Regions from separate parts of the Lentzea sp. NPDC042327 genome, predicted to be linked through region 2. Evidence: riboswitches for the same ligand, from Rfam matches in the RefSeq annotation. Region 2 holds a riboswitch; each other region holds the start of a gene.
What was found. Region 2 has a riboswitch for glycine ahead of gcvT (glycine cleavage system aminomethyltransferase GcvT). Riboswitches for the same ligand answer to the same signal wherever they lie in the genome.
Positions count from the first base shown of each region.

Region 1 (9,530 bases), on a different contig from region 2:
GCCGCGGCGGCGAACTCCTGGAGGCCCAGCTCCTGGGCGGGACCGGGCAGGCCGGTGAGGAACAGCGACCGCGCCTCACCGGAGGTCAGTCCCGTGAGCCGGGTGCGGTAGCCGTCGACGAGCCGGTAGCCGCCGGCCGGGCCGCGGTCGGCGTAGATGGGGACGCCGGCGGCGCCGAGGGCCTCGACGTCGCGGTAGATGGTCCGGGGCGAGACCTCCAGCCGGGCCGCCAGCTCGTCGGCGGTCATCCGGCCGCGGGACTGGAGCAGCAGGAGCACCTGGATGAGCCGGCTCGACTTCATGCCACAAACCTGACATGAACTGTCAGGTTCTGCCAGCAGGGTGGGGTCCATGAAGGCAACCGGAACCATCGAAGTGAAGAGCTGGGACGAGAAGACCTGGGACGGCCGGTCCTACCGGGACGTCGAGGGCCGCAAGCTCACCGAGGCGCACGTCCAGTTCGGGTACGCGGGCGACATCAGCGGTACGGGCAGCTGCCGGTACCTCATGTACTACGGCGACGACGTGGCGTGGACGACCGCGATCGAGGAGGTCACCACGGACGAGGGCACGCTGGTGCTGCGGCACGTCGGCGCCTACCGGTCCGCTGTGGAGGGGTCGATCGAGGTCGTCGACGGCACCGGGCGGTTCCTCGGCGCGAAAGGTGCGGTGACCGTGGACTGGGCGGAGGATGGCAGCGGCACCTACGCGCTGGAGTACGAGGTCTGAGCCCATGACCAACGCCCCCGTCTACGACGCCGCCCAGCAGCGCATCACCGAGCTGGTGCGCGGCCGGGACCCGCAGACGCCCGTCGCGGCGACTCCCGGCTGGTCGGTCAAGGACGTGGTGGCGCACCTGGCCGGCGGTCTGCGCGACTTCGCGGACCGCCGGTTCGACGGTGTCGAGTCCGGCGAGTGGGGTGAACGGCAGGTGCGCGACCGCCGCGGCAACTCGCTCGACGACGCCTTCGCCGAGTGGGACGCGAACCGGGAGCTGGCCGCTCCGCTCTTCGACACGCCCATGGGCTCGGTGCTGATCGCCGAGGTCGTGGCGCACGAACACGACCTGCGCGCCGCGCTGGGCGTGCCCGGCGACCGGGACCCGCAGGTGGTGCGTGCGGCGTTGACCCGGCCGTTGCAGCAGCTCGACCAGCGGATGCGGGAGAACGACGTGCCCGCGCTGCGGGTGGTGCTGGAGCACGGCGACCGCGTGCTCGGGCACGGCGAGCCGGAGGGGACGCTGCGCACGACGTCGTTCGAGCTGATGCGGGCCATCGGCGGGCGGCGGTCGGTGGACCAGATCAGGGCGATGGACTGGGACGGTGACCCGGACACGTGGATCTCGTCGCTGGCGTTGTCCGGAAGGCACCGCGCGGAGCCGTTCGAGGAGTAGGTTCCCGGCGTGACCGACTGGCTGGCAGACACCCGCGAGTCCTACGACACGGTCGCCGCCAGTTACGCCGACTACACGCGCGGCCTGCTGGACGGGATGCCGCACCTGCGGGCGGCGTTGCGGCTGTTCGCCGAGGAGGTGGACGGTCCCGTCGCCGACGTCGGCTGCGGCCCCGGCGACGTCACGGCACTGCTGCACGGGCTCGGCGCGGACGCGTTCGGGATCGACCTCTCCCCCGCCATGGTCGCGCTCGCCCGGCGGAACCACCCCGGGTTGCGGTTCGAGGTCGGGTCGATGACCGACCCGCTCGGCGACCGGGTCGGCGGGGTGCTGGCCTGGTGGTCGCTGATCCACGTGCCGGACGAGCTGGTCCCGGTGGTGCTCGGGCACTTCCGGGACGCGCTGCGGCCGGGCGGGCTGCTGCAGCTGGGTTTCCACGTCGGCGACCGGACCAACTTGAAGACGCGGGGCTACGGCGGGCACCCGATGCGCGTGCACGTCCACCTGCGCCGGCCGGAGCGGGTGGCGGCGTGGCTGCGGAACGCCGGGTTCGCGGTCGAGGCGCAGTGGCTGCTCGGCGAGGACGGCGCGGTGCTGTTCGCCCGGCGCGGGTGAGACCATTCCACCGTGGCAGAGGAACAGACGTGCCAGCGGTGCGGTGAGGCCGTGGAGCTGGCCCCGGAGGACTTCGAGCTGTTCGAGCGGATGCACCCGGACTGCTTCCACTTCGCGTTCGAGCACGACCTCACCAGGCCGGGCATCACCGAGCAGGAGAACTGCGGCGACGAGACCTGTCCGGTCGGAGCATGAGAGGAGGGGCGCACCCCTGGGTGCGCCCCTCCTCCGCGGTGTGGATCAGCTGCTGTAGGCCTCGAGGGGCGGGCAGGAGCAGACCAGGTTGCGGTCACCCTTCGCGCCGTCGATGCGGCGGACCGGCGGCCAGATCTTCGGAGCACCGGTACCGGCCGGGTACACGGCCTCCTCGCGGGTGTACGGGTGGTCCCACTCGCCGACGGTCACGCAGGCCGCGGTGTGCGGTGCGTTGCGCAGCGGGTTGTCCTCGACGGGCCACTCGCCGGCGCCGACGCGGTCGATCTCGCGCTTGATGGCGATCATGGCGTCGATGAACCGGTCGATCTCGGCCAGGTCCTCGGACTCGGTGGGCTCGACCATCAGGGTGCCGGCGACCGGGAACGACATGGTCGGGGCGTGCAGGCCGTAGTCGGCCAGGCGCTTCGCCACGTCGTCGACCGTCACGCCGGTGGCCTTGGTGATCGGGCGCAGGTCGAGGATGCACTCGTGGGCCACGAAGCCGCCCTCGCCGGTGTAGAGGACCGGGTAGTGCTCGTCCAGGCGGCGCGCCACGTAGTTCGCCGCGGCCACGGCGGTCAGGGTCGCGCGGCGCAGGCCGTCGCCGCCCATCATGCGCGCGTACGCCCACGAGATCGGCAGGATCGACGCGGAACCCCACGGGGCCGCGGAGATCGGGCCCACGCCCGTCTCGGGGCCCGCGGTGGGCTGCAGCGGGTGGTTCGGCAGGAACGGGGCGAGGTGGGACTTCACGCCGATCGGGCCGACGCCGGGGCCGCCGCCGCCGTGCGGGATGCAGAACGTCTTGTGCAGGTTCAGGTGCGAGACGTCCGAGCCGAACTTGCCGTAGCGGGCCAGGCCGATCAGCGCGTTGAGGTTCGCGCCGTCGACGTACACCTGGCCGCCCGCGTCGTGGACCAGGCCGCAGACCTCGCGGACGGTGTCCTCGTACACGCCGTGGGTCGACGGGTAGGTGATCATGATCGCGGCCAGGTCGTCGGCGTGCTCGGCGACCGTGGTGCGCAGGTGGCCCATGTCGATGTTGCCCTTGTCGTCGCACTTCACGACGACGACGCGCATGCCGGCCATGACGGCGGACGCGGCGTTCGTGCCGTGCGCGGACGACGGGATCAGGCAGACGTCACGGGCGGAGTTGCCGTTGGCGCGGTGGTAGGCGCGGATCGCCAGCAGGCCGGCGAACTCGCCCTGCGAGCCGGCGTTCGGCTGCAGCGACACGGCGTCGTAGCCGGTGACCTCGGCCAGCCACGCCTCCAGGTCCGACACGATCGTCAGCAGGCCCTTCGCGTCCTCGACCGGCGCGAACGGGTGCAGCGTCGAGAACTCGGGCCAGGTGATGGACTCCATCTCCGCGGTCGCGTTCAGCTTCATCGTGCAGGAGCCGAGCGGGATCATGCTGCGGTCCAGCGCGACGTCCTTGTCGGACAGTGCGCGCAGGTAGCGCAGCAGCGCGGTCTCGGAGCGGTGCGCGTGGAACACAGGGTGGGTCAGGTAGTCCGAGGTGCGGCGCAGGTCCGACGGGATGCCGTCGGCGGTGTCGGTGTCGATCGCGTCCACATCGGACCCGGTCACGCCGAACGCCTCCCACACGGCGACGACGTGCGCACGCGTGGTCTTCTCGTCGCAAGCGACCGCCACGACGTCGGCGTCCACGAGGCGCAGGTTGATGCCGAGCTCGCGGGCCTTCGCGACGACCTCGGCGGCACGGCCCTCGACGCGCACCTGCACGGTGTCGAAGAACTCGCCGTGCACGACGTCGAGACCGGCCTCGCACAGGCCCGTCGCGAGGACGGTGGCCAGGCGGTGCACGCGGGTCGCGATGGCGCGCAGGCCCTCGGGGCCGTGGTAGACCGCGTACATCGAGGCGATCACGGCGAGCAGCACCTGCGCGGTGCAGATGTTCGAGGTCGCCTTCTCGCGGCGGATGTGCTGCTCGCGGGTCTGCAGCGCCAGGCGGTAGGCCAGCGAGCCGTCAGCGTCGACGGAGACGCCGACGAGGCGGCCGGGCAGCTGGCGCTCCAGGCCGGAGCGGACGGCCATGTAGCCGGCGTGCGGGCCGCCGAAGCCGATCGGCACGCCGAAGCGCTGGGTGGTGCCGACGACGACGTCCGCGCCGATCTCACCGGGCGGGCGCAGCAGCGTCAGCGCCAGCAGGTCGGCGACGACGACGGCCTGCGCGCCGGCGGCGTGGATCTCCTCCACCAGCGCGGCCTGGTCGCGGACCACACCGGACGCACCGGGGTAGGACAGCAGCACGCCGAAGAAGTCACCGCCCAGGCCCAGGCCCTCGATGCCCTGCGACAGGTCGGCGACGACGACCTCGATGCCCAGCGGCTCGGCGCGGGTCTCGATCACGGCCAGCGTCTGCGGCAGCGTGTCGGCGTCCACGACGAACTTGTTCGACTTCGCCCTGCCCGCGCGGCGCACCAGGGTCATGGCCTCGGCGGCGGCGGTCGACTCGTCCAGCATGGACGCGTTGGCCATCGGCAGGCCGGTCAGGTCGCCGACCATCGTCTGGAAGTTCAGCAGCGCCTCCAGGCGGCCCTGCGAGATCTCCGGCTGGTACGGCGTGTACGCGGTGTACCAGGCGGGCGACTCCAGGACGTTGCGCAGGATCACGCCCGGCGTCACGGTGTCGTAGTAGCCCAGGCCGATCATCTGGGTCATCGGCCGGTTCTGGGAGGCGAGCGCGCGCAGCTCGGCCAGCGCCTCGGTCTCCGTGGCGGGCGCCGGCAGGTCCAGCACCAGGTCGCGCTCGTGGATGGACGAGGGCACCGCGTGCTGCGCCAGCTCCTCCAGCGATCCGACACCGATCACGTCGAGGATGCGGGCGAGCTCGGCGGGGCGCGGGCCGACGTGCCGGTCCGCGAACGGGGTGCCGTGCTCGAGAGCGGCGAGCGGAATGCGGTCCTGCGTCATCTAACGCCTCCGGGGGGCTGCGGGCACACGTGTCCTGGTGCCCTCCCCGCTCTGTCCGTACCCGGCATCGGGCGCCTGAGAGGTTCACCCGCCACGAGAGCGGGCTTTCACCGTCGGCGGGATCTCGAGAGATCCGCTTTCCAGAGGCGTCTCGCTCACGCGGTCCTGGGTGCCTGAGAGGTTCCCGGGGAGGAACTTGCTCCTTCGGCGCCGGGTGCAGCACCCGGTCTCTCCCGCCTGAGTTCAGCGACTACCCGTGAAGAGTACCCGCAGGCAGGCCCGCCAGTCCCCACCGACGCGACCTACGTCTCAGCGACGGGACCGGCTGAGCCGGCGACAGCGGGTCAGCCGGTCGCGCGCTCCCGGCGGCGGCGGGTCAGCTCGTCCTCGGTCATCGGCGCGATTTCCACGCCGTCCGCACGTTCGGCCGGGAACTCGTGGATGGTCCCGCTGATCTCCCGCATCGCACCGCTCACCGCGATGCCGAACACGCCCTGCCCGCCCTGGAGCAGGTCGACGACCTCCTCGGGGGAGGTGCACTCGTAGACGGTCGTGCCGTCGGAGAAGAGCGTGATCCGCGCCAGGTCCTGCACGCCGCGGCGGCGCAGGTGGTCGACGGCGACCCTGATGTTCTGCAGCGAGACCCCGGTGTCCAGCAGCCGCTTCACGACCTTCAGGACGAGGATGTCCTTGAAGGAGTAGAGCCGCTGGCTGCCGGAGCCGTGCGCCATCCGCACCGTCGGCGCGACCAGGCCGGTCCTGGCCCAGTAGTCGAGCTGCCGGTAGGTGATCCCGGCGATCTGGCACGCCGCGGGTCCCCGGTAGCCGACGAGTTCGTCCGGCAGCGAGGAGTCCGGGAACAGCTCACCCTGCTGCCCGGATTCGGCCCGCAAGGGCGCTTCCTCGACCACGCCTGCCTCCCCTCGCCAACGGCCACGAAAGTCGGGGCCGTCAAGCCGCCTGGTCCACTCGCGCAGACCGGCGACGTCCACTCGAGTTCGACGGTAAGACCGCTCCGAGGGCAGGTCAACGCGACGCGCGGGGAGTGTTGGCCCCCAACCTGAGGCGGGGGTCCGCACCGTCACCCGAACTAGGACGTTCAGGTGACGTTTAGTGATTGTTTAGCGGCCATGATGTGCGGAAAGTAGTCCGATCGAGGGACACCCCACCGATCGGCGCCGGGTCCGAACAAGACGGTCAGCGACAGTCGGGGGAACTCAGGTGTCGGCGCCCCGGAAGTCCTCGGGAGACACGGAGTCGAGGAACTCGCGGAACTTCTCGACCTCGTCCTCCTGCTCGTCCGGGATGATCAGACCGGCCTCCGCCAGCACGGACTCCTCCGCGTGGATCGGCACGCCGACGCGCAGCGCGAGGGCCACCGAGTCGGACGGGCGGGCGGACACGCGCACGTCGCCGTCGAACACGAGCTCGGCGAAGAACGTGCCCTCCTGCAGGTCGGTGATCCGCACCTGTTCGAGGTTGCGGCCCAGCGCCCCGATGACGTCCTTGAGCAGGTCGTGGGTGAGCGGGCGGGCCGGTCGCACGCCCTGCTGCTCCAGCGCGATCGCGGTGGCCTCGACCGAGCCGATCCAGATCGGCAGGTACCGCTCACCCTCGGTTTCGCGCAGCAGGAGGATCGGCTGGTTCTGGGGCAGCTCCACCCGGACGCCCACGACACGCATCTCGCTCATCGGGTCTCGCCTCCCTCTGACTCGTTGGGGAGTACCCGGAACGTCTCCGAGCATCCCCCGGCACACGCGTTCGACGCTACCCGCCAAGCGGGCCGTGTGCTCAATCGTTGCGGGCAGAACGTGATCAAGACGATGGCCGCTCGAACCCGCTCTTCCCCGCACCGGGTACAACGAGCGGAAGAGGCCGGCCGATTCCCGGAAAGCACGGCGAACCGGGAGGAGTTCCGCGCAAAGGCGGTCAGCGCACGAGTGCGTTCGGGCTCGACGCAGGAAAACTCCTGCGGAGCGCGGCGAACTGCTCAATGGCGCAAAACAGTGGAGAAGACGGCAACAGCACTGCACGGTGGAACTCGGGGCGGAGCTGCGTGAGCACCGCCCCGACGCTCGTCATCCCGCAGACCCGGGACCGGCAGGCCCCGGACCGTCAGGCTCCCGCGGAGCCGGGACCGGTCAGGAAGACCAGGCGGAACTTGCCGATCTGGACCTCGTCGCCGTTCGCGAGGACGGCCTGGTCGACCGGCTCGCGGTTGACGTAGGTGCCGTTGAGGCTGCCCACGTCGATCACGACGAACTCGCCGCCCTCCCGGCGGAACTCTGCGTGGCGGCGCGAGACCGTCACGTCGTCGAGGAAGATGTCGCTGTCGGGGTGGCGCCCCGCGCTCGTCGTGTCGCGGTCCAGCAGGAACCGCGAACCGGCGTTCGGGCCGCGCTTCACCACGAGCAGCGCGGAACCGGCGGGAAGGGCGTCGACACCGGCAACGGCCGGCTCCTGTGCGGGCGCCTCGGCGCCGCCTTCCATCTCCTGGAGGAAGTCCGCCCGGAAGACGGAGGTCCGCTCCGGGGACTGCTCCGGCGGAACGCCTGGGCCGTCGTTCGTGCTCACCTGAGCTCTCCTCCTGCTGCTGGGTCCGTCGTTTCCGGTAAAACCTATCGCGTTCGAGTCGCCCCCCGAGGAGCGGCTCCCCTTCCGGCCGAAGATCCGGCGAAAGATCGACGTCACTCCTTCTCCACCAACGCCTTGTACCCGTCGGCGTCCAAGAGCCCCTCGACCGCCTCGGGGTCGTTCAGGCGGAGCTCGACCATCCAGCCCTCGCCGTACGGGTCGGAGTTGATGGACTCCGGCGACTGCACCAGGGCGTCGTTGATCGCGACGACCTCACCGTCGAGCGGCGAGTAGAGGTCCGACACGCTCTTGGTGGACTCGACCTCGCCGAACGTGTCGCCGGCCGAGACGGTGTGGCCGACCTCGGGCAGCTGGACGAAGACCACGTCACCGAGTTGTTCCTGGGCGTAGTCGGTGATGCCGACGCGCACGGTGTTCTCACCTGTTGTGGCGACCCACTCGTGTTCCTCGGTGTAACGAAGCTCCTCGGGAATCAACTGACTGCGCTCCTCGTGCCGAACCTGTATGGGGTGATCTTTTCACGCGGCCTTTCCGGGAGTGACCCGCAGGGCCGAGAAGAACTGGTAGACGTACAAAAGCGCCGACCACAGGTACAGCGCTGCACCCCACGCGGTGAACGCGTAGGCGAACGGGAGTGCGAGCTGCGCCCACGCCGAGTCGCCCTGCGCGAGCAGCAGCAGGGGGAACGCGTACAGCAGGTTGAAGGTCGCGGCCTTGCCCAGGTAGGTGACCTCGAACGGGCCCCAGCCGCGCTGCCGCAGGACCAGCAGGCAGATGCCGACGACGACCTCGCGCCCGACCAGCACGAGTGCGATCCACAGCGGCACGATGTCCCTGACCACGAACGCCAGCAGCGTGCAGAACACGTAGAGGCGGTCGGCGGCCGGGTCGAGCAGCGCGCCCAGCCGGCTCATCTGGTTCAGCCAACGGGCGAGCTTGCCGTCCAGCCAGTCGGACAGGCCCGCGAAGACGAGGACGAGCAGCGCCCAGCCGTCGGCGCGGGGTCCGAGCAACAGGTACAGGAAGAGCGGAACACCGGCCAGCCGCAACACGCTGAGCAGGTTCGGAATCGTCAGCAGGCGATCAGCCGGGTCACGCACACCCGCACTCTAAACGAGTGGCCGCGCACGGGCTGCCGGATGGCGTCACGGCACGCGGTGCGGGTGGTCGCAGGAGCTGCGCGGCCGGTCGGGGGACGGGGCCCGGTGGGGTGGGGGGAGCTCAGGCCGTCCGGGTGAACGTCCAGCCGCGGCGCTGCATCTCGGCACCGGTGAGCGAGCACGGGCGACCGCGGTCGTCGCGGCCCACCCAGCGGGCGCGGAAACCCTCGAGCACGTACGCGTGACCCCGGCTCCACACCACGCTGCACGGCGCGGTGGGCAGCTGCTCGGCCGGCTGCGGCTCGGTCTCCATGGCGGTTCTCATCTCAGTCCCTCCGTGACACCAGGGATGTCGGCCACCGGGGCTCCGGCGTTATCCCTGTGAACGAATTCTGGCTGACTGTGGTTCAGAACACGTGTCCGTTCCGGGTCCGGAGCGTTAACTGGATCAAATGCCGCGCCGAGCTGTTCGGGGCCGAAGCGCGGCGGATGGCCACGTCGTTGCTCGCGCAACCGTTCGTCGTGCGCCGATGACCACCCATCTCGTCAGTCCGATCGGCGCGGCCTAACGTGTCCGCGTGGACCAGGTGAAATTCGGGCCGGAGCTCCTCTCCCGGTTGCTCGACCACCTCGGCGCGCAGCTCGACGGCTGCCGCGGGGTGGGCCTGTCGGTGTGGCCCGACGGGGCGGTGCTG
Region 1 is NZ_JBEZBX010000006.1:361,942-371,471, forward strand. Features, by position in the region: gene AB0A63_RS18550 (YafY family protein) at 1-302, opposite strand, end outside; gene AB0A63_RS18555 (DUF3224 domain-containing protein) at 352-729, shown strand; gene AB0A63_RS18560 (maleylpyruvate isomerase family mycothiol-dependent enzyme) at 734-1,393, shown strand; gene AB0A63_RS18565 (class I SAM-dependent methyltransferase) at 1,403-2,008, shown strand; gene AB0A63_RS18570 (hypothetical protein) at 2,021-2,203, shown strand; gene gcvP (aminomethyl-transferring glycine dehydrogenase) at 2,249-5,140, opposite strand; glycine riboswitch at 5,291-5,386, opposite strand; gene AB0A63_RS18580 (MerR family transcriptional regulator) at 5,485-6,051, opposite strand; gene AB0A63_RS18585 (bifunctional nuclease family protein) at 6,358-6,831, opposite strand; gene garA (glycogen accumulation regulator GarA) at 7,256-7,714, opposite strand; gene gcvH (glycine cleavage system protein GcvH) at 7,828-8,211, opposite strand; gene AB0A63_RS18600 (CDP-alcohol phosphatidyltransferase family protein) at 8,254-8,835, opposite strand; gene AB0A63_RS18605 (hypothetical protein) at 8,957-9,160, opposite strand; gene AB0A63_RS18610 (ANTAR domain-containing protein) at 9,414-9,530, shown strand, end outside.
Region 1: linked by a shared signal. The riboswitch ahead of gcvP (aminomethyl-transferring glycine dehydrogenase) and the one ahead of gcvT (glycine cleavage system aminomethyltransferase GcvT) in region 2 are both predicted to bind glycine.

Region 2 (9,530 bases):
CGCCGGCCTGCGCGACGTCGGGCTGCGAGAGGCGGTCGGCGAGGATGCGGGCGCCGTCGAGGGTGCGGCGCTGGCGGTCGGCGAACTCCTCCGACGCGGCGTGCTTGAACGCCACGGCCTTGGCGGCGATCACGTGCTCCAGCGGACCGCCCTGCTGGCCGGGGAACACCGCCGAGTTGATCTTCTTGGCGATGTCGGCGTCGTTCGACAGGATCACGCCGCCGCGCGGACCGCCGAGGGTCTTGTGCGTCGTCGTGGTCGTGACGTGGGCGTGCGGGACGGGCGAGGGGTGCAGGCCCGCGGCCACGAGGCCCGCGAAGTGCGCCATGTCGACCATCAGGTAGGCCTCGACCGAGTCCGCGATGCGGCGGAACTCGGCGAAGTCCAGCTGGCGCGGGTAGGCGGACCAGCCGGCGACGATCAGCTTCGGGCGGTGCTCGGTGGCGAGGCGCTCGACCTCGGCCATGTCGACGCGGCCGTCACCGTCGGAGACGTGGTACGGCACGACGTTGTAGAGCTTGCCGGAGAAGTTGATGCGCATGCCGTGGGTCAGGTGACCGCCGTGCGCGAGGTCCAGGCCGAGGATCGTGTCGCCGGGCTGCAGCAGCGCGAACATCGCGGCGGCGTTGGCCTGGGCGCCGGAGTGCGGCTGGACGTTGGCGAAACCGGCGCCGAAGAGCGACTTGATGCGCTCGATGGCGAGGCGCTCGACGACGTCGACGTGCTCGCAGCCACCGTAGTAGCGGCGGCCGGGGTAGCCCTCCGCGTACTTGTTGGTCAGCACCGAACCCTGGGCCTGCAGCACCGAGACCGGCGTGAAGTTCTCCGAGGCGATCATCTCGAGGGTGCCCTGCTGGCGCGCCAGCTCGGCCGCAACGGCCTGCGCGACCTCGGGGTCGTACTCCGCGAGGGAGGCGTTGAACTGGTCGGACATCTGGAGGATCTCCCTACTTGGCGCGCTTGTAGAACGGAAGTGCGACGACCTCGACCGGCTGCTTCTTGCCGCGGACGTCCACCAGCAGAGGGGTGCCGGGCGCGGAGCTCGCCCGGTTCACGTAGGCCATCGCCACCGAGTAGCCCAGGGTCGGCGACAGCGCGCCCGAGGTCACCTCGCCGACGACCTCGTCGCCGTTCAGCACGGCGTAACCGTGGCGGGGCGCGCGGCGCTCGGGGGTCTTCAGGCCGACCAGCACGGAGTCCACATCGGACTCGGACACCTCGGTCAGCGCCTCGCGGCCGACGAAGTCGCCCGGCTTGTCGAGCTTCACGACCCGGCCGAGACCCGCGTGGTACGGGGTGAGCGAGGTGGTCAGCTCGTTGCCGTACAACGGCATTCCGGCTTCCAGGCGCAACGTGTCGCGGCAGCCGAGACCGCACGGCTTGAGCTCGTGCGGCTGCCCGGCCTCCAGCAGCGCCGTCCACACTGCGGCGGCGTCGTCGGGCGCGACGAACAGCTCGAAGCCCTCCTCGCCGGTGTAGCCGGTGCGCGCGAGCAGCGCGTCCACCCCGGCCACCTTCGAGGGGTAGGAGGCGTAGTACTTCACCGTCGACAGGTCGGTGTCGGTCAGCCCGGCCAGGACCTCCACCGACTTCGGGCCCTGGATCGCGATCAACGCGTAGTCCGTGGACCTGTCCGTGACGACGGTGTCGAACCCGGCGGCCCGCTCGACGAGCGCCTCGGCGACCACGGCGGCGTTCGAGGCGTTGGCGACGACCATGAACTCCTCGTCGCCCAGCCGGTAGACGATCAGGTCGTCGACCACGCCGCCGTCGGCCTGGGTGATCATCGTGTAGCGGGCCTTGCCGACCGCGAGCGCGGAGATGTGGCCGACCAGCGCGTAGTCGAGTGCGGCACCGGCCTGCGGCCCGGTCAGCACGATCTCACCCATGTGCGTGAGGTCGAACAGGCCGGCGGTGGTGCGCACGGCGTGGTGCTCGGCCAGCTCGCTGGAGTAGCGCAGCGGCATCTTCCAGCCCGCGAAGTCGGTGAACATCGCGCCGAGCGACTCGTGCTCAGCGTTCAGTGGCGTGAGGCGGGACATCAGAACGCTCCTCCAGGGTGCGCCGAAGAGCCGGGCCAGGCCGGCTGAGGCAACAGAAGAATGACACGGTCCACCGGAGACTCCTCACCAGAGCGAGCCTCCCCCTCTGTCATGAGCCTGAGAGCTTCGTCGCCGGAGCGACTTGCACCGTGGGCGAGGCTCCTGATGAGCCTGCTTTCCAGAGTTGCCTTCGTCGTGCGGTATCTGTGCCTGAGAGATTCCGGGGAGGAGTTGCTCCTTCGGCGCTCCCGCTGAAGGGAGCTCTCCCGCGCGACATCGACGGCCGTGTTCAGTTGGTTGCCCCAGACGCTAGCAGGCCGAACGTCACAGCGGCACGCCCTGAGCAGTCTTCTCCACCACCTTGCGCTCCGCCCAGAACGACAGGAACGGGATCGTCCCCGCGACCAGCACGAGCGCGGTGCCCTTGATGGACCAGCGCAGCTTCAGCGCCAGGTCGACCGAAAGCACCAGGTAGATGGCGTAGAGGAACCCGTGGATCGGGCCGACGACCTTCATCGCCTGGTCCATGCCGGCGGCGTACTTCAGCACCATCGCCACGACCAGCAGCAGCAGGAAGACACCGACCACGTAAGCCATGACCCGGAACCGGGTCAACGCACCCTTCATCTGCCCGCCTTCGCTCAACGACCGTCCCGCGCGTTGAGGTCCGCGAGCATGCGGTTGTAGGCCGCGAGCTCCGCGTCTTCTTCGTCGTCGAAGTGCTCGACAGGCGCGGGTTTGACGGCGTCAACGGTAGTCACCGGTGCGACGGGGGGTGCAACCGGCTCCGGTGCGGAGAGAGCCTCGTCACGGCGCTGGCGCGCGAGACGGCGGAACCGCCACACCATGAAGAGGGGGAAGAGGCCGAAGAGCGGCCACTGGAGCACGTACCCGAGGTTCTGGAACGTGCCGCTCGCGGACTCGAAGCGCTGCCACTGCCACCACGCGAGCCCGCAGCAGAGGACCAGCGCCGCCAGACAGGCGAGCGCGATCAGCACACGCTGGGGAGTAAGGAGGCCGCGCACGACCTCCACACTACTGGGGTGAGGCCTCCTGTCAGGAGGCCACCCGTGAGGGGTAGCGCGCCACGGGAGCGCGCGTGCCCGTTTGCGAGTGAACTTCGGGGCTGCCGATGCCTCGACAGCCCGCTTCTCCTACGCCACGCCGTCCCGGCGCTGCCTCTGCAGACGAGCAACGCACCAGGCCGCGGCCGAACCGCGGCGGAGGTGCTGGAGAACCGTCATCGGTCCCAGGCGCCTTCCGAGGTCGGCAGGCGTGAGGCCGGCGGCGCGGTAGTCGAGCGCGCGCTGGTCCAGCGGGCTGATGCCCGCGTCCCACCACTGCTCGGCCTCGGCGACGTCGCCCACCAGCTGCCAGTAGCTCGCCGCGGCGGCGAGCAGTGCCTCGGGTGCCTCCGGCGCCCGCTTGCGCATCGCGGCCACGTAGGCCGGATCCGCCGAGTCGACCTTGACCAAGCCACGCGGCCCACTCCTGCCTCCCCGCTGCACGGGGATGCCGGGCGCCGAGGGGGGAGCCTCCGCGAGCCACGCGTTCTTGATCCGGTTCACCTCCTGCATCTCTGCGTCGTCAGACCGTTCAGCCGCCCACTGCTGCAACAGCTCGTGGACCCCGGAGTCCTCGACCATCCATGCCTCCTCGTCGGTCGGGGATCGGCCATTGCAGCGGAAGGTATTCGGTAGGTCTGACAATCGCCAGACCCTGAATCGCCAGAACACCCGTTACCAGTGCGTGATTGGCCTCATTCCACCCGTCCGGCTCAACGCGGAGGGCCGAGGATCACCGAGGGTCACTAGGCGACGGGGGTGGCCGTCCCGAAGAGGCTCCTGACGAAGGTGATGATCGACTCCGCACCCTCGCGCAGCCAGCCGAGGGCCGTCTGGACCCCCGACGCGGACTCTTCCGGCTGGGTGATCAGGAGGAACAGCACCAGCGCGACGCCCGCCAGCACCAGCACCTTCTTGAGGTTCACAGGTCCCTCTCCGTCCATGTCGCTCACAGGTGGGGCGGCGAACCGCCCGTGTCACCCGACATGCTCCCTCATTCACCCGTGCGATGAACAACCACCACGCCAGGCAGGGCGGCGGATCCACCGCCACCGCACGTCTGCACCGGGCCTGTTGTCACTCGAATGGCGGCTAAAGCCGCCGGTTTCCAGCGCCGATGTCCTGGGCACGAGGTGAGCGCGAGGACCCTCGAATCCCACAGCTTGGACAAGACACAGGTGCACCGGGCCTCACCCGGATGCCGAATGCCCGGCATCACGCTCCGTCACGGCGTGGTGTCGTCATTAATGCGCCTCCGACCGTTCACGCAATTGCTCCAGCCCGCCGCAGTTCCGCAATTCGGTCTTCCGCCACACCCATGTTCGCGAGCACTTCCGCGGTGTTCGCCCCGACCGGCACCGGAGGGGTCGGAACCGCCGCCGGGGTCCGGTCGAACCGGGGCGCCGGCGCCGGGTGCCGCACACCGGCGACGTCCACGAAGGTGGCGCGCTCCGCGGTGAACGGGTGCTCCGCCGCCTCGGCGGGGGTCAGCACCGGCGCCAGGCAGGCGTCCGTGTCCCGCGCGAGGTCGGCCCACTCGTCCCTGGTGCGGGTCCTGACCGCCGCCGCGATGTGTTCGCGCAGCTCAGGCCACCGGGCCGGGTCGTTGCGCGACGGTGCGTCCGCCAGCCCCAGCACGCGCACCAGGTCGGCGTAGAACTTCTCCTCCAGCGCGCCGATGGCCACGTACCTGCCGTCCGCGGCCTCGTAGACGTCGTAGAACGGCACCCCGCCGTCGAGCATGTTCTCGCCGCGGCCACCGGACCACATGCCCGCGTTGCGCATGCCGTGCAGGAACGTGGTGAGCAGCGCGGCACCGTCGACCATGGCCGCGTCCACGACCTGGCCGCGCCCGGACCGCTCCCTCTCGTACAGCGCGGCGAGCACGCCGAGGGCCAGCAGCAGCCCTCCCCCGCCGAAGTCACCCAGGAGGTTGATGGGGAACGACGGTGGCCCGCCGGCCCGGCCGAGCGGTTCCAGCGCGCCCGCGACGGCGATGTAGTTGATGTCGTGCCCGGCCCGGTCGGCCAGCGGCCCGTCCTGGCCCCACCCGGTCATGCGCCCGTAGATGAGGCGCGGGTTGCGGGCCAGGCACTGCGCGGGCCCGATGCCGAGCCGTTCGGTGACGCCCGGCCGGAAGCCCTCGACCAGCACGTCCGAGCGTTCGACCAGGGTCAGCACCAGCTCGGCGCCCTCGGGCGTGCGGGTGTCGACCGCGATCGAGCGCCGGTTGCGGCCGAGGAAGTCACCGGGGACCGCCGGGTGGGCGCCCGGTTTGTGCACCTGGACCACGTCCGCGCCGAGGTCGGCGAGCACCATGCAGCCGAACGGCGCGGGCGCGAGGCCCGCGAGCTCGACGACCTTCAGCCCCGCGAGCGGCCCGCTCACAGCGACCTCGCGATGATTTCCTTCATGATCTCGTTCGTGCCGCCGTAGATCCGCTGCACGCGGGCGTCGGTCCAGGCGCGGGAGATCGGGTACTCGTTCATGTAGCCGTAGCCGCCGAAGAGCTGCAGGCACTCGTCGACGACGCGGCTCAGCCGGTCGCTCGCCCAGTACTTCGCCATAGCGGCGGTCGGCACGTCGAGCTCGCCCTTGAGGTGCTTCTCGACGCACTCGTCGATGAACGCCCTGGTCACGGCCGCCTCGGTGGCGCACTCGGCGAGCTTGAAGCGGGTGTTCTGGAACTTGATCAGCTCCTTGCCGAACGCCGTGCGCTCCTTCACGTACTTCAGCGTCACGTCGACGGCGGCCTCGATGCCCGCGATCGAGGCGACGCCGATGATGAGGCGTTCCTGCGGCAGCTGCTGCATGAGCTGGACGAAGCCCATGCCCTCCTGGCCGCCCAGCAGGTTCTCCGCGGGCACCCGGACGTCGTCGAAGAACAGCTCGGCGGTGTCCTGGCCCTTCATGCCGACCTTGTCGAGCACGCGGCCGCGCCGGATGTCGTGCTCGACCACGAGCAGCGAGATGCCCTGCGCGCCCTGACCGGGGTCGGTCTTCGCGACGACGACCACGAGGTCGGCGTGCACGCCGTTGGTGATGAAGGTCTTGGAGCCGTTGATGACGTACTCGTCGCCGTCGCGGATCGCCTTCGTGCGGATGGACTGCAGGTCCGAGCCCGCGCCGGGTTCCGACATCGCGATCGCGCCGACGTACTCGCCGGACGCGAGCTTGGGCAGCCAGCGGTGCTTCTGCTCTTCGGTGCCGTAGGAGTTGAGGTAGTGGGCCACGATGCCGCTGTGGACGCTGTTGCCCCACGAGCTGTCGCCGGCACGTGCCTGTTCTTCGAGCAGAACGGCCTCGTGTGCGAACGTGCCGCCACCGCCGCCGTACTCCTCGGGGATGCTCAGGCACAGCAACCCGAGCTCGCCCGCCTTGGTCCACAGGTCGCGGTCGACCTGCTTCTGCTCGGCGAAGCGCTCCTGGTGCGGCACGACCTCCTTCTCCATGAACGTGCGCGCGAGCTGGCGCAACTGGTCCAGGTCGCTGTCCATCCACCGCGATCGACGCTCTGCCATGCGGTCAACGAAACCACCGGCGGGTGGCCGACGCCATGACCGCCGCGCCTGCCCGTCACCCGAAAAACTGAGCGAAAAAACCACCTCGGTCGGTCAGACTGCCCGGTGTGCGGATTCACCGGGTCAGCCAGGACGACTGGCGGGTGTGGCGTGACGTGCGGCTGGAGGCGCTGGCCACCGACCCCGGCGGCTTCGGGTCGGCGCTGGCTCACGAGCAGGCGTTCACCGAGGACGACTGGCGGGAGGCCGTCGAGCGGGGGCTGAGGCTCATCGCGTTCGCCCCGGAGCCGGTCGGGCTGGTCGGTGCCACGCCGAAGCCCACCGGCCTGCACCTCTGCTCGATGTGGGTCAGGGGCTCCCACCGCGGCCGCGGCGTCGGGGAGGCGCTGGTGGACGGCGTGCTGGCGTGGGCTGCGGACGAGGGCTGGAAGGTCGTGCGGCTGCGCGTGTACGAGGACAACCTGCCCGCACGCAGGCTTTACGGGAGGCTCGGGTTCATCGACTGCGACGAACCCGAGCACATGGAGCTCCTCCTGAGCTAATCGGTCACCCTCCACGGTCATGGCCAGCGTCAGGAGCCGGGCTTAGCGTGGGTGCCATGAGCGAAGCCTTGATCTTCGACGCGGTGCGCACGCCGCGCGGCAAGGGCAAGCGCGGGTCGTTGCACAGCGTGCGGCCCGTCGAGCTGGCCGCCGGTGTCCTGCGCGCGCTGTCCGAGCGCAACTCCCTGGACACCTCCTCGGTGGACGACGTCGTGTTCGGCGTGGTGTCCCCGATCGGCGAGCAGGGCGGTGACATCGCCCGCGCGGCGGTGCTGGCCGCCGGGTGGGACCAGCGTCCCGCCGGTGTGCAGCTCAACCGGTTCTGCGCCTCCGGCCTGGAGTCGGTGAACCTCGCGGCGGCCAAGGTCGCGTCCGGGTTCGAGGACCTGGTGGTGGCCGGTGGCGTCGAGTCGATGTCGCGCGTGCCGATGGGCTCCGACGGTGGCGCGTGGGCGATCGACCCGGCCACGAACTTCGACCTGTCGTTCGTGCCGCAGGGCGTGTCGGCCGACCTGATCGCGACCCTGGAGGGCTTCTCCCGCACCGACGTCGACGCGTGGGCCGCCCGGTCGCACGCGAAGGCGTTCGAGGCGCAGAAGAACGGCTTCTTCGAGCGGTCCGTCGTCCCGGTCGTCGACCAGAACGGCACGGTGGTGCTCAAGGAGGACGAGACGATCCGCCCCGAGTCCACCGTGGAGTCCCTCGGCAGGCTGAAGCCCAGCTTCCAGTTCCACGGCGACCTCGGCTACGACACCGTCGCGATCGACCGCTACCCCACCGTCGAGCGCATCAGCCACGTGCACACGCCGGGCAACTCGTCGCAGATCGTCGACGGCGCCGCGGCCATGCTGATCGGCTCCGCGGCGGCCGGCCGGGCGCTGGGCCTCACCCCGCGCGCGAAGATCGTGTCCGTCGCGGTCGTGGGCACCGAGCCGACGATCATGCTGACCGGTCCGGCCCCCTCGGCGCGCAAGGCGCTGGACAGGGCGGGGCTCTCGGTCGAGGACATCGACCTGTTCGAGGTCAACGAGGCGTTCTCGTCGGTCGTGCTGAAGTTCCTGCGGGACATGGACGTCCCGGAGGACAGGGTCAACGTCAACGGCGGCGCCATCGCGCTGGGCCACCCGCTGGGCGCGACCGGCTGCATGATCCTCGGCACGCTGCTGGACGAGCTGGAGCGCCGGGACCTGCGCCGCGGCCTGGCCACGCTGTGCGTGGGCGGCGGCATGGGCATCGCGACGATCATCGAGAGGATCTGAGGTGCCTTTCCACTACGACAAGGACTCCGACGGCATCGTCACCCTGACGATGGACATGTCCGGCTCCGCCAACGTGATGAACGACGAGTACCGCGAGCTGATGGGCGATGCCGTCGCGAAGCTCGAAGGTGACGACATCACCGGTGTGGTCATCACGTCCGCCAAGAAGACCTTCTTCGCCGGCGGCGACCTGAACGTGCTCATCGCGATCACCCCGGAGAACGCCTCCCAGGCGCTGGAGGGCGTCGAGGAGCTCAAGGCGCAGCTGCGCAGGCTGGAGAAGCTCGGCAAACCGGTCGTGGCCGCGATCAACGGCACCGCGCTCGGCGGCGGGTTCGAGATCGCGCTGGCCGCGCACCGCCGGATCTTGCTGAACGACAACGGCATCCGCGTCGGGTTGCCGGAGGCGACGCTGGGCCTGCTGCCCGGCGGCGGTGGCGTGACCCGCATGGTGCGGCTGCTGGGTGTGCAGAAGGCGTTGCCGTTGCTCATGGAGGGCAAGCAGCTGCGGCCGGAGCGGGCGCTGCAGGCCGGGATCGTGCACCAGCTCGTGGACACGCGCGAGGAGCTGGTCTCCGAGGCCCGTGCGTGGATCAAGGCGAACCCGACGCCCGTGCAGCCGTGGGACGTGCAGGGCGCGGGTGTGCCGGACCTGAAGTTCGGCGACCCGAACAGCTACGGCCTGCTCGGTGCCGCACCCGCCGTGCTGCGCAAGAAGTCGCACGGCGTCTACCCGGCGCCGGAGAAGATCATGGCGACGGCGGTCGAGGGCGCGTACGTCGACTTCGACACCGCGTTGAAGATCGAGGGCCGCTACTTCGTGGAGCTGGCGTCCGGCCAGGTCTCGAAGAACATGATCACGGCGTTCTGGTTCAACCTCAACGAGGTCAACGGCCGCGCGTCCGCCACGGGCAAGCGCGTCGCCAAGCTCGGCGTGCTGGGCGCGGGCATGATGGGCGCCGGGATCGCCGAGGTGTCCGCGAAGGCGGGCATCGAGGTGGTGCTGAAGGACGTCAGCCTCGAAGGCGCTCAGAAGGGCGCTCAGGGCCTGGCGGGCATCACGCCGACCGACTCCGACGACGACCTCGCGGGCTGCGACCTC
Region 2 is NZ_JBEZBX010000005.1:118,744-128,273, forward strand. Features, by position in the region: gene glyA (serine hydroxymethyltransferase) at 1-934, opposite strand, end outside; gene gcvT (glycine cleavage system aminomethyltransferase GcvT) at 948-2,042, opposite strand; glycine riboswitch at 2,139-2,230, opposite strand; glycine riboswitch at 2,231-2,321, opposite strand; gene AB0A63_RS14375 (DUF3817 domain-containing protein) at 2,367-2,669, opposite strand; gene AB0A63_RS14380 (hypothetical protein) at 2,684-3,067, opposite strand; gene AB0A63_RS14385 (helix-turn-helix transcriptional regulator) at 3,197-3,688, opposite strand; gene AB0A63_RS14390 (hypothetical protein) at 3,853-4,032, opposite strand; gene AB0A63_RS14395 (CaiB/BaiF CoA-transferase family protein) at 4,370-5,494, opposite strand; gene AB0A63_RS14400 (acyl-CoA dehydrogenase family protein) at 5,491-6,627, opposite strand; gene AB0A63_RS14405 (GNAT family N-acetyltransferase) at 6,735-7,169, shown strand; gene AB0A63_RS14410 (acetyl-CoA C-acetyltransferase) at 7,226-8,428, shown strand; gene AB0A63_RS14415 (3-hydroxyacyl-CoA dehydrogenase NAD-binding domain-containing protein) at 8,478-9,530, shown strand, end outside.

Region 3 (9,530 bases), on a different contig from region 2:
AGTGCGAGCCGTCGCCGCGCAACGCCATGCGCACCGCGGTGATCGCCTTGACGGACGCGACGGCGTTGCGTTCGATGCACGGGATCTGCACCAGGCCGCCGATCGGGTCGCAGGTGAGGCCGAGGTTGTGCTCCATGGCGATCTCGGCGGCGTTCTCGACCTGCTCCGGGGTGCCGCCGAGGACCTCGGCGAGACCACCGGCGGCCATCGAGCACGCGGAGCCGACCTCGCCCTGGCAGCCGACCTCGGCGCCGGAGATCGAGGCGTTCTCCTTGAACAGCACGCCGATGGCGCCCGCGGTGAGCAGGAACCTCACCACGCCGTCGTCGTTCGCACCGGGCACGAACCTGGTGTAGTAGTGCAGGACCGCGGGCACGATGCCGGCCGCGCCGTTCGTCGGCGCGGTGACGACCCGGCCGCCGGCCGCGTTCTCCTCGTTGACGGCCAGCGCGAAGAGCGTGACCCAGTCCATGACGCGCAGCGGGTCGGTGACGAAGTGCTCGCCCTCCAGCCGTTTGCGCATCTCGGCGGCGCGGCGGCGGACCTTGAGACCGCCGGGCAGGATGCCCTGCTCGGTGCAGCCGCGTTCGACGCACTCCTGCATCACGTGCCAGATGTGCAGGAGCCCGGCCCGCACCTCCTCCTCCGAGCGCCACGACAGCTCGTTGGCCATCATGATCTCGCTGATCGACAGGCCGGTCTCTCGGCAGCGCGCGAGCAGCTCGTCGCCGGTCAGGAACGGGTGCGGCAGCGGGGTCGAGTCGGGTTTGATGCGGTCGCTGCCGGACGCGTTCTCGTCGACGACGAAGCCGCCGCCGATCGAGTAGTAGACGGCGTGCTCGACCGGCTCGTCACCGCGGAACGCCTCGAAGCTCATGCCGTTGGGGTGCAACGGGAGCGACTTGCGGCGGTGCATGACGAGGTCGCGGTCGTGCGCGAAGCCGATCTCGTGCGTGCCGCCGAGCCGCAGCCGTCCACTCGCGACGATCTCCTCGACGCGGTGGGCGGCGGCCGCGGGGTCCACCTCCTCCGGGAGGTTGCCCTCCAGGCCGAGGAACACGGCCTTGGGGCTGCCGTGGCCGTGCCCGGTGGCGCCGAGCGAGCCGAACAGCTCGACGTGCACGCGGTCCACTTCGGACGCGCGGGCACCGAGCTTCTCGACGAACATGGCGGCGGCGCGCATCGGGCCGACGGTGTGCGAGCTGGACGGCCCGATGCCGACGGAGAACAGGTCGAAAACGCTGATCGCCACTGATCAGTCCTTCGTGGTGGGTGCGAGCGGGTCAGTCCGAGGTGAGCTCGGCGTACTTGGCCGCGGTGAGCAGGTCCTCCGCGGAGTCCACGCGCACCTTGAACAGCCAGCCGGCGCCGTACGGGTCGGTGTTGATGATCGCCGGGTCGTCGACGACGGCGGTGTTGACCTCGAGGACCTCGCCGGTGACCGGGGAGAACAGGTCGCTGACGGACTTGGTGGACTCCAGCTCGCCGCAGACCTGGTTGGAGACGACCTCGGCCCCGACCTCGGGGAGCTGGACGAAGACGATGTCACCCAGCGCGTCCGCGGCGTACTCGGTGATCCCGCAGGTCAACGGGTCCTGGGTGCCCGGCGTCCAGTCGACCCACTCGTGTTCGGCGGTGTAGAGCAGGTTCTCGGGGAACTCCACGGCGACTCCTCTGGCAGATGACGGGCAGGAAACGTGCGCCCCCTCCGCCGTGCAGAGTTGCCTACCCCGAGTGGTCTTGCTGCCTGAGAGTGTGCGGGAGCTTGCCCCTTCGGCGCCCCGACCAGCTCGTCGAGGTCTCTCCCACCCGGGTTCTGGTGCCCGTCAGGGGCACCGCGGCCGTTATTCAGTTCCGGTGGGAACGCTATGTGGGCCCGCCACCGGGTGTCAACGCGGGACCGGTACAGGCGTGGCGCAGGTCGCTTTGTCCCAGCAGCACAACCGGCCTGGTCCCGAACAGTGCAACCCGCACAGTGACATGACCTCCCGGCTGCCCCACATTGTGAGATAGCAGCCAGCCGAAACGGAGGAGTCATCGTGCGGATCGCCGTTCCTCGCGAGATCAAGAACCACGAGTACCGCGTCGCCCTCACGCCGGCCGGGGCCCACGAGCTGACCAGCCGGGGCCACGACGTGTACGTCGAGCAGGGCGCCGGTCTGGGCTCCGCGATCACCGACGAGGAGTACCTCGCCGCGGGTGCGAAGGTCCTCCCGACCGCCGACGACGTCTGGGCCGAGGGCGACCTGGTCCTCAAGGTCAAGGAGCCGATCGCGGAGGAGTACCCCCGCCTGCGCTCCGGCCAGACCCTCTTCACCTACCTGCACCTCGCCGCCGACAAGCCGCTGACCGAGGCCCTGCTGGCCTCCGGCACCACGGCCATCGCCTACGAGACGGTGCAGCTGCCGAACCGCTCGCTGCCGCTGCTCGCCCCGATGTCCGAGGTCGCGGGCCGCCTCGCCCCGCAGGTGGGCGCGTTCAGCCTGATGAAGCCCTCCGGTGGCCGCGGCGTGCTGCCCGGCGGCGTCCCCGGTGTCGCCCCGGCCCGCGTTGTCGTGATCGGCGGCGGTGTGGCCGGTGTCAACGCCGCCACCATCGCCGTCGGCATGGGCGCCGACGTGCAGATCCTCGACACCAACGTCGACCGCCTGCGCCAGATCGACGCCCAGTTCCAGGGCCGCCTGCGCACGCTCGCGTCCAACTCGTTCGCGATCGAGCAGGCCGTCCGCGAGGCCGACCTGGTCATCGGCGCCGTCCTGGTGCCGGGTGCCGCGGCCCCGAAGCTCGTCTCGAACGCGCTGGTCGCGGAGATGAAGCCGGGTTCGGTGCTCGTCGACATCGCCATCGACCAGGGCGGCTGCTTCGAGGACTCGCGCGCCACCACGCACGCCGAGCCGACCTACGAGGTCCACAACTCGGTGTTCTACTGCGTCGCCAACATGCCCGGCGCCGTCCCCCGCACCTCCACCTACGCGCTCACCAACGTGACGCTGCCCTACGCGGTCGCGCTGGCCGGCAAGGGCTGGGAGAAGGCGCTGAAGGACGACCGTTCGCTCGCCCTGGGCCTCAACGCGCACGCCGGTCAGCTGACCAACGGCCCGGTGGCCGAGGCGACCGGCCTGGTGCACACGCCGCTGGAGTCCGTGGTCTGAGAGCCAGTCGGATGGAGGAGCCCCCGCACGCGGAGCACGCTGCGGGGGTTTCGCCTTTCACGGGCGCGCCTCCTCGCGGTCACCGCAGCGCGGCCACCCGCGCCTTGACCCCGTCGATCACGCAGTCCAGCCCGAACTCGAACTGCCCCTCCAGCGACCACAGCTCCTGCTGGTCCAGCATCTCGACGTAGCGGGGGTGCTTCTCCCGGTACAGGTCCGCGATCCGGCCGAGGTCCGGTGGCGGTTCGTCGTGGCCGCCGCGGCTGCGGAAGTTCGCCTCCGCCGTCGTGTACCCGACGACGAAGCTCGACACCGCCGACATCGCCTGCGACGCCTGGACCATCGTCAGGCCGGCCGCCCGCATGGGTTCGAGCATCGCGTCGGCCATGGCGACGGCGTTGGGACCGATGGTGGTGAACTCGCCGATGCCGCGCACCCACCACGGGTGTGCGAGCGCAAGACGGCGGAACGCGTGCATCATCTCGCGCAGCGCGGGTTCCCACGCGGCGCCGGGGGCCGGGCGCGGGAACTCGCCGTAGATCTCGTCGAGGCACAGCTCGATGAGCGCGTCCTTGGTGGGCACGTGCCAGTACAGCGACATCGGGGCCGCGCCCAGCTCGGCGGCGAGCTTGCGCATGGACAGCTTCGCCAGGCCGTGCTCGTCCAGCACCTCCATCGCCTTGCGGACGATGGCCTCCCGGCTCAGGCCGAGGTGCTGGCCGCTCGCCGGCCTGGGTTTGCCGAACCACACGCTGTCCACGGCTCGATACTAGGCACGCCGCAGCAGCACGCTCGCCACAACACCTCCCAGGAACACGGACACGGCGCCGGCCACCAGGCTGACGCTCATGCCCGACGAGAACGCCTCGCGCACCACGGTCAGGTCCGCGCCGCTGTGCAGCGCCTCCGACAGCGACCGTCCCGGCACTCCGTCGGGCAGCGCGGCGACGAACCGCGCGGACAGCAGCGCGCCGAGGATCGCGATGCCGAACGACGAGCCCAGCTCGGTCAGCGTGGACGACAGGCCGGAGGCGATGCCGGCGCGTTCCGGCGGGATCGCGCCCATCAGCGCGTTGACGGCAACCGGTTGGGCCACACCGACACCGACGCCGATCAGCACCAGCCCGGCCAGCGTCGGCGGGTAGGTGGTGCCGATCGAGAGCAGCACCACGCCGCCCGCGACGACCGTCATGCCGAGCAGCATCGCCTTGGCGGCACCCAGTTTCAGCACGAGCTGACCGAGGGTGTTGCTGGTGACGAGCAACGCGATCGCCATCGGCGCGACGCGCAGGCCCGCCTCCAGCGGGCTGTAGCCGAGCACGCCCTGGAGGTGTTGCGTCAGCAGGAAGAGCGAGCCGGCCATGCCGAACGCCGCCAGCACGCCCGACGCCACGGCACCGGTGAACCGGCGGTCGGCGAAGAACCCGAGGTCGAGCATCGGGTCGGTGGTGCGCCGCTCCCACCACGCAAACACGGCCATCGCGACCAGCCCCAGCGCGAGCGGCACGCCGAACTGCGGCGAGCCGAACCCGTTCTCCGGCACCGAGATCACCGCGTACACCAGCGAGACCATGCCGATGATCGACAGGACCGAGCCGAGCACGTCCGGCCTGCGCACGGCCGGGTCCTTCGACTCCGGCACCAGGAACGCCACCGCCGCGATCGCGAGCAGCGCCACCGGCACGTTGATCAGGAACACCGAGCCCCACCAGAAGTGCTTGATCAGCGCGCCGCCGATCACCGGACCGGCCGCGAAGCCGAGGCTGGTGACCGCTGCCCAGATGCCGATGGCCTTCGGGCGTTCCTCCTCGTCGAACAGCTGCATCAGCACGGCCAGCGTGCCGGGCATCAGCAACGCCGCCCCGACGCCCATGAACCCCCGCGCCGCGATCAGCGCCTCGGACGAGCCCGCGCAGGCCGCCACGGCACTGCCCGCGCCGAACAGCGCCAGCCCTCCCAGCAACGCCCGCTTGCGGCCGAACCGGTCGCTCAGCGAGCCGGTCGTGAGCAGCAGGCCCGCCAGCGCCAGCGAGTAGGCGTTGATCATCCACTGGATGTCGGCGGTGCTCGCGCCCAGACCGGTGGAGATGGACGGGATCGCCACGTTCAGCACGGTGTTGTCCAGCACCACGACCATCACGGACAGGCAGAGCACGCCGAGCACGGCCCAGCGCTGCGGATGTGGCTGCACGCCGACGGTTTCTGTCGTGGTCGCACTCATGAAAACCTCCCCCTTACGGTGTACGAGCAACTTACAGCGTACGAGACCGCAGGGCGCAAGGGGGTTTTTCTGAACAAGAGGGAAGAAGTGGGAAAAATAAAGGGCGGCCGCGCTCAACCAGCCTGGGGGTCACTGGGAGCGGGGCCGCCGGGACCAAATATAGCGGCTCTTCGGCGGTGGCGCCCAGCACCCCCGCCGAAACGCGACCCAAAAGTTGCCTCGACCAGACCACCGCCCGTGTCCCGCTCATCCGGCAAACGAGTGAAATCCCCCGCTGCCGGTGCGCCGAGCAGGGCCGACGGCCGATGAAGCAGGAGTCGGGTGTCCCTCGAAGGGAGATTCCATGGCTGAACCACAGGGCTGGATCCACTGCCACGACCCGTTCGGTCGAGACAGGTCGATGACCGTTCTGGTGGAGAACGACCGGGTTCTGCTGGTCGCACCGCCGGGCGAGGCCGCTGTGATGTCCGCCACCCAGACGCGCCGGCTCGGCTCCCTGCTCGACCAGGCCTCGGCGAAGATGTGATGGACGAGGTCCTGCGCGACGCGGTGCTACACCGGTTGGCGCTGCTGGAGGAGGTGGCCGAGCAGGGCGCGGCCGAGGCGCTGGTCCCGTTGGCCCGCACCGAGATCCACCGCCTGGCGGACGGCTGGCGGTTGCTGCTCACACTGCACCAGCCCGACGAGGACGGCCGGTGCCGGACGTGCCCGAGCCGGCTGCGGTGGAGGCGGCGCTGGCCGTGCCAGGTCTGGAACACGGCACACCGGCACCTGATCGGAGAGGGGCTGCCGCACCGGGAACGCCGCGGGCCGCTGCGCAACCCGTTCACCCGATCCGGTGCGATCGCCGAAGTGCCCCCGCGGACCCCCGCCGAGCCCACGCCCGAGCTGCCGATCTTGACCGACGCACCGCAGGTGGTGCACCGCGCGCCGGTCGTGTCGCGGCCAAAGCACGCGTTGCCCGACTGACCATCAGGCAGGATGGGCCGCATGCATGACGGCAGCGGCCTCATCGCGGTGCAGAACCTGACCAAGCAGTTCGGTTCGGTCGCCGCGGTGCAGAACCTGAGCTTCACCGTGTCACCCGGCAGCGTGACGGGCTTCCTCGGCCCGAACGGCGCGGGGAAGACGACGACCCTGCGCATGTTGCTGGGACTGGTGAAGCCGACCAGTGGCATCGCGACGATCAACGGCAGGCCGTTCCACCAGCTCGGCCAGCCCGGCCGCGTGGTGGGCGCGGTGCTGGAGGCGCAGGGCTTCCACCCGGCGCGCACGGCCCGCAACCACCTGCGCGTGTACGCGGCGGCGATCGGCGTGCCGGACGCGCAGGCCGACCAGGTCCTCGGACTCGTCGGCCTCGCGTCCGCGGCGGACCGCAACGTCGGCGGGTTCTCGCTGGGCATGAAGCAGCGGCTGGCGCTGGCCACCGCGCTGCTCGGCGACCCGCAGGTGCTCGTGCTCGACGAACCCGCGAACGGCCTGGACCCCGAGGGCATCGCGTGGCTGCGGACGTTCCTGCAGTCCTACGCGCGCATGGGGCGCACGGTGCTGATCTCCAGCCACCTGCTGGCGGAGGTCGAGCAGACCGTCGACCAGGTGGTGATCATCTCGCGCGGGCAGACGATGTTCTACGGCCCGCTGGACCAGCTGCGGCAGTCGCAGCGCAAGCGCGTCCTCGTGCAGCCGTCGGACGTCAACTCGCTGGCGACCGCCCTGCGCACGGCCGGCGTGCACGTCGAGCAGCTGCCGGACGGGCGGCTCGCGGTGTCCGGTGTGGACGCCAAGTACGTGGCGGACACGGCGTTGCAGGCGAACGTGTCGATCTACGGCATCCAGGAGGAGCAGGTCGACCTCGAACAGCTGTTCTTCCAGCTCACCAGTGGCCAGTACGCCGGGTACGCGCCGGCGCCGTACCAGCAGCAGCAACAGCAACAGGGTGGTTGGGCCTGATGGGCAACCTCGTACAGGCGGAGCTCCGCAAGACGACCACGACCGGGCTGTGGTGGGGGCTGCTGATCCCGACCGCCGTGCTGGCGCTGGGCTGGGGGCTCGCGACCGGTCTGCTCGGGCAGTTCTTCGTCGACCTCGCGTCGTCGTCGGACGTGGACGAGGTGTCGGACTTCCTCGGCGTGACGCCGGACCAGTGGAAGATCTCGCTCTTCGGCATCGCGCGGGCGATCAACGTGTCGACGATCTTCCCGTTGATCTTCGGGGCGCTGGCGGTGTCCGGTGAGATCCAGCGGCGGACGATCACCACGACGTTCCTGACCGCGCCGTCGCGGATGCAGGCGATGCTGGCCAAGATGCTGGTCTACATCTTGTGGGGCGCGATCTACGGCCTCGCGATCATGGCCTTCATCGCGCTGGGCGTGGTGCTCACCTCGAACTCCGGACAGCTGCCGGACGCGGGTGGCTGGGCGATGCTCACGCTGGTCTGCGTGCTGTCGTCGATCCTGATGACGATGTTCGGCGTCGGCGTCGGGGCGTTGATCCCGAACGTCGCGGGCTCGGTCGTGATCCTGATCCTGTACTTCCTGGTGATCGAGAACGTGCTGCACTTCGTGCTCGCCTACCTCGAGGTGCCGTCGGTGATCGGGTTCCTGCCGAACGGGTCGATCAACGGGTTGACCGGGTCGGTCGCGGTCGACCTCTTCCTGTCCACGGCCGGTGTCGTGCCGCCGGAGATCGAGGACGTGCTGCGCGCCATCGCGGGTGCGTCCGGCGCGCTCGACTGGTGGTGGTCGGGACTGGTGTTCGTGGCGTGGGCCGGCGTGGTCTTCGCGGGCGGCTGGGCGGCGACCCAGTCCAAGGACATCACCTGACCTGCGGTTATCACGATTGTCAGACCCGGTCCGTAGCCTCATCCGTGTGAAACAGGGCTGGGTCCGCCGACTGGTGGCGGCGTGTTGGCAGCACCCGCGGCTGGTGGTGCTGTCAGTGGTCGCCGCCGTCCTCGGCGTGGGTCTGCAGGCGGCCGGGCCGTTGCTGCTCAAGGTCGCGGTCGACGACTCGACGGCGGGGCGCACGGACCGGTTGGTGATGCTGGTCGTCGCCCTGGTCGTGCTGGAGGTGCTGACGTTCGCGTCGGCCTTCGTGCGGCGCTACGTCGGCGGACGGCTGGCGCTCGACGTGCAGCACGACCTGCGGCGGTCGGTGTTCTCCTCGGTGCAGCGGCTGGACGGCGCGAAGCAGGACGAGCTGCGCACCGGGCAGATCGTGTCCCGGTCGATCACCGACCTGCAGCTGGTGCAGTCGCTGCTGATGATGGTGCCGCTGGCGGTGGGCACCGTCGTGTTCGCGCTGGCCGCGCTCGCCGCGATGCTCTACCTGTCGGTGCCGCTCACGATCGTCGCGCTGGTCGTGCTGCCGCTGGTGGCGTGGCTGGCGGGGCGGACCCGGCTCACGCTGTTCCCGGCCACCTGGTCGGCCCAGCAGCGCGCAGCCGACCTCGCGCAGCACGTCGAGGAGACCGTCACCGGCGTGCGCGTCGTGAAGGGCTTCGGCCAGGAGGCGCGCGAGGTCGCCCGGCTGGAGAAGCACGCGCGGTGGCTGTTCGCCGAGCGGATGCGGGCCGCGAAGCTGTCGTCGCGGCCACTGGCGACCGTCACGGCGCTGCCGCTGCTGGGGCAGGTCGGCGTGCTCGGGCTGGGCGGCTGGCTCGCGTTGCACGGGCAGGTCACGCTGGGCACGTTCCTGGCGTTCTCGGCGTACGTGGCGAACCTGGTCGGACCGACCAGGCTGCTGTCGAGCCTGGTGGTGTCCGCGCAGCTCGCGCGGGCCGGCGTGGAGCGGGTCTACGAGCTGATCGACTCGCAGCCGGACGTCACCGACGGGCCCGACGAGGTGCCGCCGGGTCCGCTCGGGGTGTCGTTCTCGGGCGTCACGTTCGGCTACACGCGCAGTGAGCCGGTGCTGACGGACTTCTCGATCTCGGTGGAGCCGGGCGAGACGCTGGCGCTGGTCGGCACCGCCGGGTCGGGCAAGTCGACGGTGTCCCTGCTGCTGCCCCGGTTCTACGACGTGCACTCGGGTGCGGTCGCGGTGGGCGGCGCGGACGTGCGGACGTTGCGGCTGGAGTCGTTGCGCGGCGCGGTGGGCGTGGTGTTCGAGGAGGCCTTCCTGTTCTCCTCCAGCGTGTTCTCGAACATCGCCTACGG
Region 3 is NZ_JBEZBX010000009.1:140,456-149,985, reverse strand. Features, by position in the region: gene AB0A63_RS23835 (L-serine ammonia-lyase) at 1-1,252, opposite strand, end outside; gene gcvH (glycine cleavage system protein GcvH) at 1,284-1,664, opposite strand; glycine riboswitch at 1,726-1,818, opposite strand; gene ald (alanine dehydrogenase) at 2,040-3,152, shown strand; gene AB0A63_RS23820 (TetR/AcrR family transcriptional regulator C-terminal domain-containing protein) at 3,232-3,912, opposite strand; gene AB0A63_RS23815 (MFS transporter) at 3,922-5,373, opposite strand; gene AB0A63_RS23810 (hypothetical protein) at 5,717-5,899, shown strand; gene AB0A63_RS23805 (hypothetical protein) at 5,899-6,342, shown strand; gene AB0A63_RS23800 (ABC transporter ATP-binding protein) at 6,364-7,323, shown strand; gene AB0A63_RS23795 (hypothetical protein) at 7,323-8,195, shown strand; gene AB0A63_RS23790 (ABC transporter ATP-binding protein) at 8,242-9,530, shown strand, end outside.
Region 3: linked by a shared signal. The riboswitch ahead of gcvH (glycine cleavage system protein GcvH) and the one ahead of gcvT (glycine cleavage system aminomethyltransferase GcvT) in region 2 are both predicted to bind glycine.